3 regions of the Streptomyces sp. NBC_00075 genome follow, and region 3 is predicted to be linked to each of the others. Evidence: riboswitches for the same ligand, from Rfam matches in the RefSeq annotation. Region 3 holds a riboswitch; each other region holds the start of a gene.

The links. Region 3 has a riboswitch for thiamine pyrophosphate ahead of OG787_RS11700 (thiamine ABC transporter substrate binding subunit). Riboswitches for the same ligand answer to the same signal wherever they lie in the genome.
Region 1: it holds a riboswitch for thiamine pyrophosphate, as region 3 does, so the genes downstream of both, thiO (glycine oxidase ThiO) here and OG787_RS11700 (thiamine ABC transporter substrate binding subunit) in region 3, are expected to answer to the same signal.
Region 2: it holds a riboswitch for thiamine pyrophosphate, as region 3 does, so the genes downstream of both, thiC (phosphomethylpyrimidine synthase ThiC) here and OG787_RS11700 (thiamine ABC transporter substrate binding subunit) in region 3, are expected to answer to the same signal.

What each region holds. Positions count from the first base shown of each region.
Region 1 covers NZ_CP108243.1:8,440,187-8,443,454, reverse strand. Annotated here, with positions in the region: gene OG787_RS36995 (NAD(P)/FAD-dependent oxidoreductase) at 1-801, opposite strand, end outside; gene OG787_RS36990 (hypothetical protein) at 855-1,208, opposite strand; TPP riboswitch at 1,260-1,371, shown strand; gene thiO (glycine oxidase ThiO) at 1,369-2,541, shown strand; gene thiS (sulfur carrier protein ThiS) at 2,538-2,738, shown strand; gene OG787_RS36975 (thiazole synthase) at 2,742-3,268, shown strand, end outside.
Region 2 covers NZ_CP108243.1:5,608,043-5,611,310, forward strand. Annotated here, with positions in the region: gene OG787_RS24340 (YibE/F family protein) at 1-939, opposite strand, end outside; TPP riboswitch at 1,377-1,563, shown strand; gene thiC (phosphomethylpyrimidine synthase ThiC) at 1,556-3,268, shown strand, end outside.
Region 3 covers NZ_CP108243.1:2,779,298-2,782,565, reverse strand. Annotated here, with positions in the region: gene OG787_RS11710 (hypothetical protein) at 1-617, shown strand, start outside; gene rlmN (23S rRNA (adenine(2503)-C(2))-methyltransferase RlmN) at 718-1,824, shown strand; TPP riboswitch at 1,850-1,955, shown strand; gene OG787_RS11700 (thiamine ABC transporter substrate binding subunit) at 2,048-3,130, shown strand; gene OG787_RS11695 (ABC transporter permease) at 3,106-3,268, shown strand, end outside.

The DNA of each region.
Region 1 (3,268 bases), 5.7 Mb from region 3:
GTCGGCGACGACCTCCCGGTGCTCCCCCAGGGCGATCCCCGAGTCCGCCAGCCAGGCCGTGGCCGGGCGGGCCCCGATGCCGACGACGACGGCATCCGCGGGCAGCCGCGCGCCGTCGTCGAGCACCACCGCGCCGGGCTCGACGCGGGCCACGCGCGCGTGGGTGCGCAGCGAGGCGCCGCTGTCGGCGTACCAGGCGGCCATCGGCGCGGCCACCTCGGCGGGCAGGGCGCCCGCGAGCGGCCGGTCGGCGGCCTCGACGACGGTGACGGCGCAGCCCGCCTCGCGCGCGGCGGTGGCGAACTCGGCGCCGATCCAGCCGGCCCCGACGACCACGATGTCGTGCTGGCGCGCGAGGACGGGCCGCAGCCGCTCGGCGTCGTCGAGGGTGCGCAGCAGATGCACTCCGGGGACACCCTCGGTGCCCGGCAGGCGGATCGGCTCGGCACCGGTCGCGAGGACCAGGGCGTCGTACGGGACGGGCCCGTCGGCGGTGTCCAGCTCATGTGCGCCGGGGCGGACGCCCAGCACCTCTCGCCCGAGCAGCAGTTCGATGCCGAGGGCCTCGAAGTCGACGTCGAAGGCGGAGCCCTCGGCCTTGCCGAGCAGCACGGCCTTGGACAGCGGCGGCCGGTCGTACGGCTGATGGGGTTCGGCGCCGATCAGGGTGACGGTGCCGGTGAACCCCTGCTCGCGCAGGGCCACCGAGGTCTGCACCCCGGCCATGCCCGCGCCCACGACGACCACGCGCCGCGGCTGCGACACACCCCGCGCGCCCTGTGCCTGCGTCTGCTCGCTCACCCGATCACCATAGACAACTGACAAATTGTCAGTCAGTGGGCGCGGTCCGTGACCTACTCCACACCCGCCCGCTCGACCTGCTCCACCACGCTCGTCCCGCTGCCCGGCCGCGACTCCCACTCCCAGGTCTCCGCCAACCGCAGCCGCCCGTCCGGCAGTTCGGTCACCTCGGAGACACAGTGGCCCGAGGACGTCGTCCCGTCCTGCTTCAGCTGCACGTACCGGAAGTCGAGCCGGTCGCCCTCCCGCGTCCCCACGAGATGGCCGCGTACGACGTCGCCGCCCGCGTACTCGGCCCAGATCTCGCCGTCCTTCTCGTGGTAGGTGAAGCGGGTTCGCGTGCCGACCTGGCCCGGTGCCTGGTCTTCGACCGGGGCGAGGACGAGACCGTCGAGCGAGCGGGGCATGGGCGGAGGCTCCCTTACACGTGCGGTGCACTGCGGGCTAGGGTGGCCAGCGTAAGCACTCGCGGGAGCCCGGACGGACCGGGCTGAGAGGGAGGCTGGCGGCCTCCGACCGTACGAACCTGATCCGGGTCATGCCGGCGAAGGGAGGGGCTGGACGCCCATGTCGCGTACACACACCTCGGACGTCGTTGTCGTCGGAGGCGGGATCATCGGGCTGGTGACGGCCTGGCGGGCCGCACAGCGCGGGCTGACCACGACCGTCGTGGATCCCGCGCCGGGCGGTGGGGCCGCGCAGGTGGCGGCCGGGATGCTGGCCGCCGTCACGGAACTGCACCACGGCGAACAGACCCTGCTCGGGCTGAACCTGGAGTCGGCCCGCCGTTACCCGGACTTCGTGGCCGAGCTGACCGAACTGACCGGCCGCGACCTCGGCTACCGCCGCTGCGGCACCCTCGCCGTCGCCCTCGACGCCGACGACCGCGCCGAACTGCGCGAACTGCACGCCCTGCAACGGCGGTCGGGGCTGGAATCGGAGTGGCTCTCGGGGCGCGAGTGCCGGCGCCTGGAGCCGATGCTCGCGCCGGGCGTGCGCGGGGGCCTGCGGGTGGACGGCGACCACCAGATCGATCCGCGGCGGCTGGCCGGGGCGCTGGTGGACGCGTGCGGGCGGGCCGGGGTGGTGCTGCGCCGGACGTGGGCCGAGCGGCTCGACGTACGGCGGGGGCGGGCCGTGTCGGTCCTGGACTCCGACGGCGACGAGTTGGCCGCCGGGTCGATCGTGCTGGCCGGGGGCAGCCTCAGCGGGCGGCTCGCGGGGGTCCCTGAGGCCGTGCTGCCGCCCGTACGGCCCGTCAAGGGGCAGGTGGTCCGGATGACCGTGCCGGAGCGGTACGCGCCGTTCCTGAACCGTACCGTGCGGGCCGTGGTGCGCGGCAGCCAGCTCTATCTGGTGCCGCGCGAGAACGGCGAGCTGGTCGTCGGGGCGACGAGCGAGGAGCTGGGCTGGGACACGACGGTCACGGCGGGCGGCGTGTACGAGCTGCTGCGCGACGCCCATGAACTCGTCCCCGGGATCACCGAGTTGCCGCTGACGGAGACGCGGGCCGGGCTGCGCCCCGGGTCCCCGGACAACGCACCGCTGCTCGGGCCGACCGCGCTGGAGGGACTGCTGCTGGCCACGGGCCACTACCGCAACGGTGTGCTGCTGACGCCGGTCACCGGCGATGCCCTGGCGCACGCGCTGGTCACCGGTGAACTGCCGGACGAGGCGCGGGCCTTCACACCCCGGCGGTTCGACACCGTACGCATGGAACGTATGGAGCAGCTCGTATGAATGTTCTGGTCAACGGCCAGCCGCGCGCGGTCTCCCCCGGTACCGCACTCGACGTCCTGGTCAAGTCCCTCACCGCGGCGCCCTCCGGAGTGGCCGCCGCGCTCAACGAAACCGTCGTCCCGCGCGCGCGGTGGTCGTCGACCCGCCTCTCCGAGGGAGACCGCGTCGAAGTCCTCACCGCCGTCCAAGGAGGCTGAGCCATGGCCGACGATCCGTTTGTCCTCGGTGGTACGTCCTTCACGTCCCGGCTGATCATGGGTACGGGGGGTGCGCCCAGCCTCGATGTGCTGGAGCGGGCGCTGGTGGCCTCCGGCACGGAGCTGACGACGGTCGCGATGCGGCGCGTCGATCCCTCGGTGCACGGGTCTGTGCTGTCGGTGCTGGAGCGGCTCGGCATCCAGGTGCTGCCCAACACGGCGGGGTGCTTCACCGCCGGGGAGGCCGTGCTGACGGCTCGGCTGGCGCGGGAGGCGCTCGGTACGGATGTGGTGAAGCTGGAGGTCATCGCCGACGAGCGGACGCTGCTGCCGGATCCGGTCGAGTTGCTGGACGCGGCGGAGGTGTTGGTGGAGGACGGGTTCACTGTGCTGCCGTACACGAACGACGACCCGGTGCTGGCTCGTAAGCTGGAGGACGTGGGGTGTGCCGCTGTGATGCCGCTCGGGTCGCCCATCGGGTCGGGGCTGGGGATTCGTAACCCGCACAACTTTCAGCTGATCGTGGAGCA
Region 2 (3,268 bases), 2.8 Mb from region 3:
CATGTAGAGCGCGATCAGCATGATGGCGCTGGCGCCGATGACCGCCACGACCAGCGGATTCGAGCCCTGGAGGATCGCCGGCAGGATGAAGAAGGTCAGCACCATGAAGCTGACGGCCAGTGCGACCAGCGCCATCACACCGCGCATACGGCCGACGACCACGACGGCGAGCGCGAAGATGCCGGCCAGCAGGGCCATGGGGAGCCTGCGGTTCACATCGGTGACCGAGTACTGCAGGTCCCTCGGCGCGGAGGGCTCGTAGGCGACCACGACCTTCTCGCCCTGGTGCAACTGCCGTGACTGGTCCGGCTGGACGATCTCCGTGAACGTACGGCCCTCGTCGTCACCGGTGTCGACCCGGATCGTCGCCCTCTTGCAGTCGCCGGTCGCCTGCTGCTGCGCGGAGGAGCCCTCGGCGGTGGACGTGTCGCCGGTCGGGGTGTCCCCCGAGGCGTTGACGGACTTGCAGTCCACCGCGACGACCTTGGTGACCGTCGCCTCCTGGGTCTGCCGGTCGAAGCCGACGCCGGTGCGCTCGTGCGCCGGGGCGCCGCCGGGCCACAGCACCGCGAGCCCGACCACGACCGCTGCGGCGAAGGGGATCAGGATCGCGCCGATGATCTTCCGCAGATGAATGGAGACAGGGGCGGCCGGGCCATGGCTGTGACTGTGGCCGTGCGAGGAACCGTGCTTGTCGTCGGGCCCGTGGGAGTCGTCGGACCCGGGTCCGTGCCCGCCGCCATGCTCGCCACCCGGTCCTGCCCCGTGCCCGCCACTTTGTCCGGGGTCATGGACACCACCGGAGTTGCCGCCAGGCCCGCCACCGTGACCGTCACCGGGACCATGCCCGTGCCCAGGGCCGGCGCCGTGTCCCGGGCCGGCGCCGTGATCGTGCCCACCGCCTGCCCCGGCGCCAGGACCTCGCCTGCCACCGGACACGGGAAGCGGGCCGAACTGACCGGTCCCGGGCCCCTCAGCTCCGTACCCGGGGCCTGGGCCCTGGCCGCCCGGGCCCGTTCGGCCGCCTTGACCCGCCCCCGATCCGGGCCCGTAGCCGCGATCGATCCGCTGACCGGGCCCGTGTCCGGGACCGGCACTCGGTCCGGCCGCTCCGCCGGCGCCGCTGCCCGTTCCGGCTCTGGTTCCGGGCGCACCACCGGGTCCGCCGGGGCCGTCGCCCAGCCGGAACCTGCGCTGCGGGCCGGTGTCGTCGCCATTTCCGCTGCCCGGCCCGGAGGCGCGCCCGGCACTGCTTCCGCGCGGTGGCTCGGAGGGCGGGTACGGGGGTCCTTGCGTCGTGGTCACCGCCCGATCATCGCAAGAACGACAGGGGCCCTCTGTTCACCTCGCCCAAATTGACGCTAGCGTGGAGGCACCTTTGCACACGCGGGAGCTCGGAGCACCGGGCTGAGAGGGCGCTGACCTCCGTCTTTGCGATGTTTCACGTGGAACATGTGGAACGAGTGATGTTTCACATGAAACATCGGCAGACGGAAGCCGCTGCGTCGACCGCTGAACCTGTTACCGGGTAATGCCGGCGTAGGGAGTAGGTCTCATGACCATCAAGGACGTACGCACGCCTGCCTCCGGCCAGGACGAACAGCCCCTTCAGGGCGAACCGTCCCAGGAGGCCGGGAAGTCCATCGGCTGGCACAAGGGGTATGTCGGCGGCTCGCGCCCCGACCTGCGGGTGCCGGTCCGTCAGGTGCACCTCACCAATGGGAAGTCGGTCACGCTGTACGACACGTCGGGCCCGTACACCGATCCGCTGGTCGACACCGACGTCCGCAGGGGGCTGGCGCCGCTGCGCGACAACTGGATCATCGCTCGCGGCGACACCGAGGAGTACGCGGGCCGTCCCGTCCGTCCGGAGGACGACGGGATCAAGCACACCTCGCCGCGCGGCGGGCTCAGGAACCTCGACGCGGTGTTCCCGGGAAGGCCCCGGCAGCCGCGCCGGAGCCGGACCGGACAGGCGGTGACGCAACTCGCGTACGCCCGCCGCGGGGAGATCACGCCCGAGATGGAGTTCGTGGCCGTCCGGGAGAACATCGACCCCGAGGTGGTCCGTGAGGAGATCGCCGCCGGGCGGGCGGTGCTGCCCGCCAACGTCAACCACCCGGAGATCGAGCCGATGATCATCGGCAAGCGGTTCCTGGTGAAGGTCAATGCCAACATCGGCAACTCCGCGGTCACCTCCTCCATCGAGGAGGAGGTCGAGAAGATGACCTGGGCGACGCGCTGGGGCGCCGATACGGTCATGGACCTGTCCACCGGCCGCAATATCCACACCACCCGTGAATGGGTGCTGCGCAACTCCCCCGTTCCGATCGGCACGGTGCCGCTCTACCAGGCGTTGGAGAAGGTGGACGGCAGGGCCGAGGAACTGACCTGGGAGATCTACAAGGACACGGTCGTCGAACAGGCCGAGCAGGGCGTCGACTACATGACGGTGCACGCGGGCGTCCGCCTGGCGTACGTACCGCTCACCGCGAACCGCAAGACCGGCATCGTCTCGCGCGGTGGTTCGATCATGGCGGCGTGGTGCCTGGCGCACCACAAGGAGTCGTTCCTGTACACGAACTTCGAAGAACTGTGCGAGATTTTCGCCGCGTACGACGTCACGTACTCGCTCGGCGACGGCCTTCGGCCCGGCTCGATCGCGGACGCCAACGACCAGGCACAGTTCGCGGAGTTGCGGACGCTGGGGGAACTCAACACGATCGCGAAGCGTTTCCAGGTACAGACGATGATCGAAGGCCCGGGACACGTCCCGATGCACAAGATCAAGGAGAACATCGACCTACAGCAGGAGATCTGTGATGAAGCTCCGTTCTATACGCTCGGCCCGCTGACGACAGACGTCGCGCCTGCGTACGACCACATCACTTCCGGCATCGGTGCCGCGATGATCGCCTGGTGGGGCACGGCCATGCTCTGCTATGTCACGCCCAAGGAGCACTTGGGCCTGCCCAATCGTGACGACGTCAAGACCGGCGTCATCACCTACAAGATCGCCGCCCACGCAGCCGACCTCGCCAAGGGGCACCCAGGTGCGCAGGAATGGGATGACGCGCTCTCCGACGCCCGCTTCGAGTTCCGGTGGGAGGACCAGTTCAACCTGGCCCTCGACCCGGACACGGCACGCGAGTTCCACGACGAGACCCTGCCGGCCGAGCCCGCCAAGACGGCCCACTTCTGCTCGATGTGCGGGCCGAAGTTCTGCAGCATGAAGATCTCGCACGACATCCGCCGAGAACACGGCAGC
Region 3 (3,268 bases):
TCACCGGTCCCGTCGAGGCGGCCGACGCTGCTCATCAGGCGCTGCTGGAGCTGAGCCGGGAGATGCGCGGCGAGCTGGCGCGGCTCGAAGCGCTGCTCGACCGTGGCGACGGCGTGCCCTCGGACACGATCCGGGAGCAGACGCTCGGCGCGGTGACCGTCTTCGCCGACCTGGACGGCGTGTCCCGGCAGTACCAGGAGATCCGTACGGCAACCGTCGAGGCGGCCGAGCACGGCGTCGAGGTGGCCGCTCCCTGGCTGGCGGCGCTCGGGGAGCACACCGGGTCGATGACCGAGCTGGGGGAGACGTTCTCCGGGGTCGGCGAGTCCCTGGCCTACCTCCGCGAACGCACCGAGCGGCTGCGCGCCGACCTGGTCCCGCTGCGGGAGGGGGCCCACGAGGCCCTGCGTGCCGCCCAGGACGAGCTGGCCGCCGCCGAGGGCGCCGACGGCTGGCACACCTGGCAGACGGCCCTCACCGCCCTGGCCACCCGACTGACCGAACTGGACGGCGGCCACGTCGTACCGACGGCCCGCCGCAAGGTCAGCGACCACTACCGCGAGCTGGAGCGAGAGGTGGCGGAGCTGCGGGGGGCGATGGCGGCGGCGCCTCGGTGAGGGCGTCCCAGCTCTGCTGAGCCGGCCTTTTGCGCATGCTTCGGGGGTTGTCCACAGGGCGGCGAGGGGCTGTCCGGATGTCTGCGACACTGGTATGGCCATGCCTAAGCCCGGAGAACTCACATTCGTCGCCCCGCGCGGAGCCCAGAAGCCGCCGCGGCATCTTGCCGATCTCACGCCCGCAGAGCGTAAAGAGGCCGTTGCCGCGATCGGTGAGAAGCCGTTTCGTGCCAAGCAGCTCTCGCAGCACTACTTCGCGCGCCTCGCGCACGACCCGACCGAGTGGACGGACATCCCGGCCGCCTCGCGCACCAAGCTCCAGGAGGCGCTGCTTCCCGAGCTGATGACGGTCGTGCGGCATCTGTCGACCGACCAGGAGACCACCCGCAAGACCTTGTGGCGGATGGTCGACGGGACGCTCGTCGAGTCGGTGCTCATGCGGTACCCGGACCGGGTGACCATGTGCATCAGCTCGCAGGCGGGGTGCGGGATGAACTGCCCGTTCTGCGCGACCGGTCAGGCGGGTCTCGACCGGAATCTGTCCACCGCCGAGATCGTGCACCAGATCGTGGACGGGATGCGTGCGCTGCGGGACGGGGAGATTCCCGGTGGTCCCGCGCGGCTCTCCAACATCGTCTTCATGGGCATGGGTGAGCCCCTCGCCAACTACAAGCGGGTCGTCGGTGCCATCCGTGCGCTGACCGACCCCGAGCCGGACGGGCTCGGGCTGTCGCAGCGGGGGATCACCGTCTCGACCGTCGGGCTGGTGCCGGCCATCAACCGGTTCTCCGACGAGGGCTTCAAGTGCCGGCTCGCGATCTCCCTGCACGCCCCCGACGACGAGCTGCGCGACACCCTCGTACCCGTCAACACACGGTGGAAGGTGCGGGAAGTCCTCGACGCCGGGTGGGAGTACGCGGCCAAGTCGGGGCGCCGGCTGTCCATCGAGTACGCGCTGATCCGGGACATCAACGACCAGGCCTGGCGCGGTGACCGCCTCGGGCGGCTGCTCCGGGGCAAGCCCGTGCATGTCAACCTGATCCCGCTGAACCCGACTCCGGGGTCCAAGTGGACCGCCTCGCGGCCCGAGGACGAGAAGGCGTTCGTCGAGGCGATCGCCGCCCACGGCGTGCCCGTGACCGTTCGGGACACCCGGGGGCAGGAGATCGACGGGGCATGTGGCCAGCTCGCGGCCACCGAGCGGTAGTCTTACGTCGTACCTACATATCTTCATATTCCGACAGGGGAGCGCCACAGCGCTGAGAGTGCGGGACAGACCGCAGACCCTCTGAACCTCGCCCAGGTCATTCTGGGTAGGAAGTTCGGTCATCACTCAAGCTGTTGCGCCCTGCCCGGGAACCCTCCATGAGGTCCCGGGCAGGGCCGCGTCTCTTCCTGGTCATCCCAGGAGGAAGAGTTCAGTGCATTCCGTGAGCATCACCGAGCAGGTCACGGCCGTGGTCGTCGGGCTGGGGCTCGTCACGCTGGCCGCGTGCGGGTCCGAGGACGGCGGCAGCGGGTCGGCGACGGAGTCCAAGACCGTCACCCTCGTCAGCCATGACTCGTGGGCCGTGTCGAAGGACGTTCTCGCCGCCTTCGAGAAGCAGTCCGGGTACACCGTCAAGGTCCTCAAGGACGGCGACGCCGGGCAGGCCGTCAACAAGGCGATCCTGACCAAGGACAACCCGCAGGGCGATGTCTTCTTCGGCGTCGACAACACCCTGCTCTCCCGCGCGCTCGACAACGGGCTCTTCCAGTCGTACGAGGTGAAGGACGCCGACGCGATCCTGCCCGCGTACCGGGCCGACGAGGACAAGCACCGGGTCACGCCGATCGACACCGGGGACATCTGCGTCAACTACGACAAGGCCTGGTTCAGCGAGCACAAGCTGACCCCGCCCGAGACGTTCGACGATCTGATCAAGCCCGCCTACAAGGACCTCCTCGTCACCGAGAACGCCTCCACCTCCTCGCCGGGTCTCGGCTTCCTGCTCGGCAGCGCCGCCAAGTACGGCGACGACGGCTGGACCGGCTACTGGAAGAAGCTCCAGGCCAACGGCGTCAAGGTCGTCGACGGGTGGGAGCAGGCCTACAACGAGGAGTTCTCCGGGTCGGCCGGCGGCAAGAAGGCCAAGGGCGACCGGCCGCTCGTCGTCTCGTACGCCTCCTCGCCGCCCGCCGAGGTGATCTTCGCCGACCCGAAGCCGGCCACCGCCCCCACCGGGGTCGCGACCGGCACCTGCTTCCGGCAGGTCGAGTACGCCGGGCTGCTGAGCAACGCCAAGAACGCCACCGGCGGCAAGGCGCTGCTGGACTTCCTGGTCGGCAAGACCTTCCAGGAGGACATGCCGCTCAACATGTTCGTGTACCCGGTGCGGGAGGGCGCTCAGGTGCCCGCCGAGTTCACCGAGTACGGGCCGCAGGCCAAGGACCCGGAGACGATGGCCCCCGCGAAGATCGCCGAACACCGTGACCAGTGGGTCAAGTCGTGGACATCGCTCGTACTGAAGTAGCCCCGGATGCGGGTCCCGAGGCGGGTCCGGCGGTCGGGCGCGGGAAGGGTGTCGCTCTGCGCGGCGCCCTGCTCGTGCTGCCCGTCGTCTTCTTCGCGCTCTTCTTCGCCTATCCCGTCGCCGCCATCGTCGCGCGCG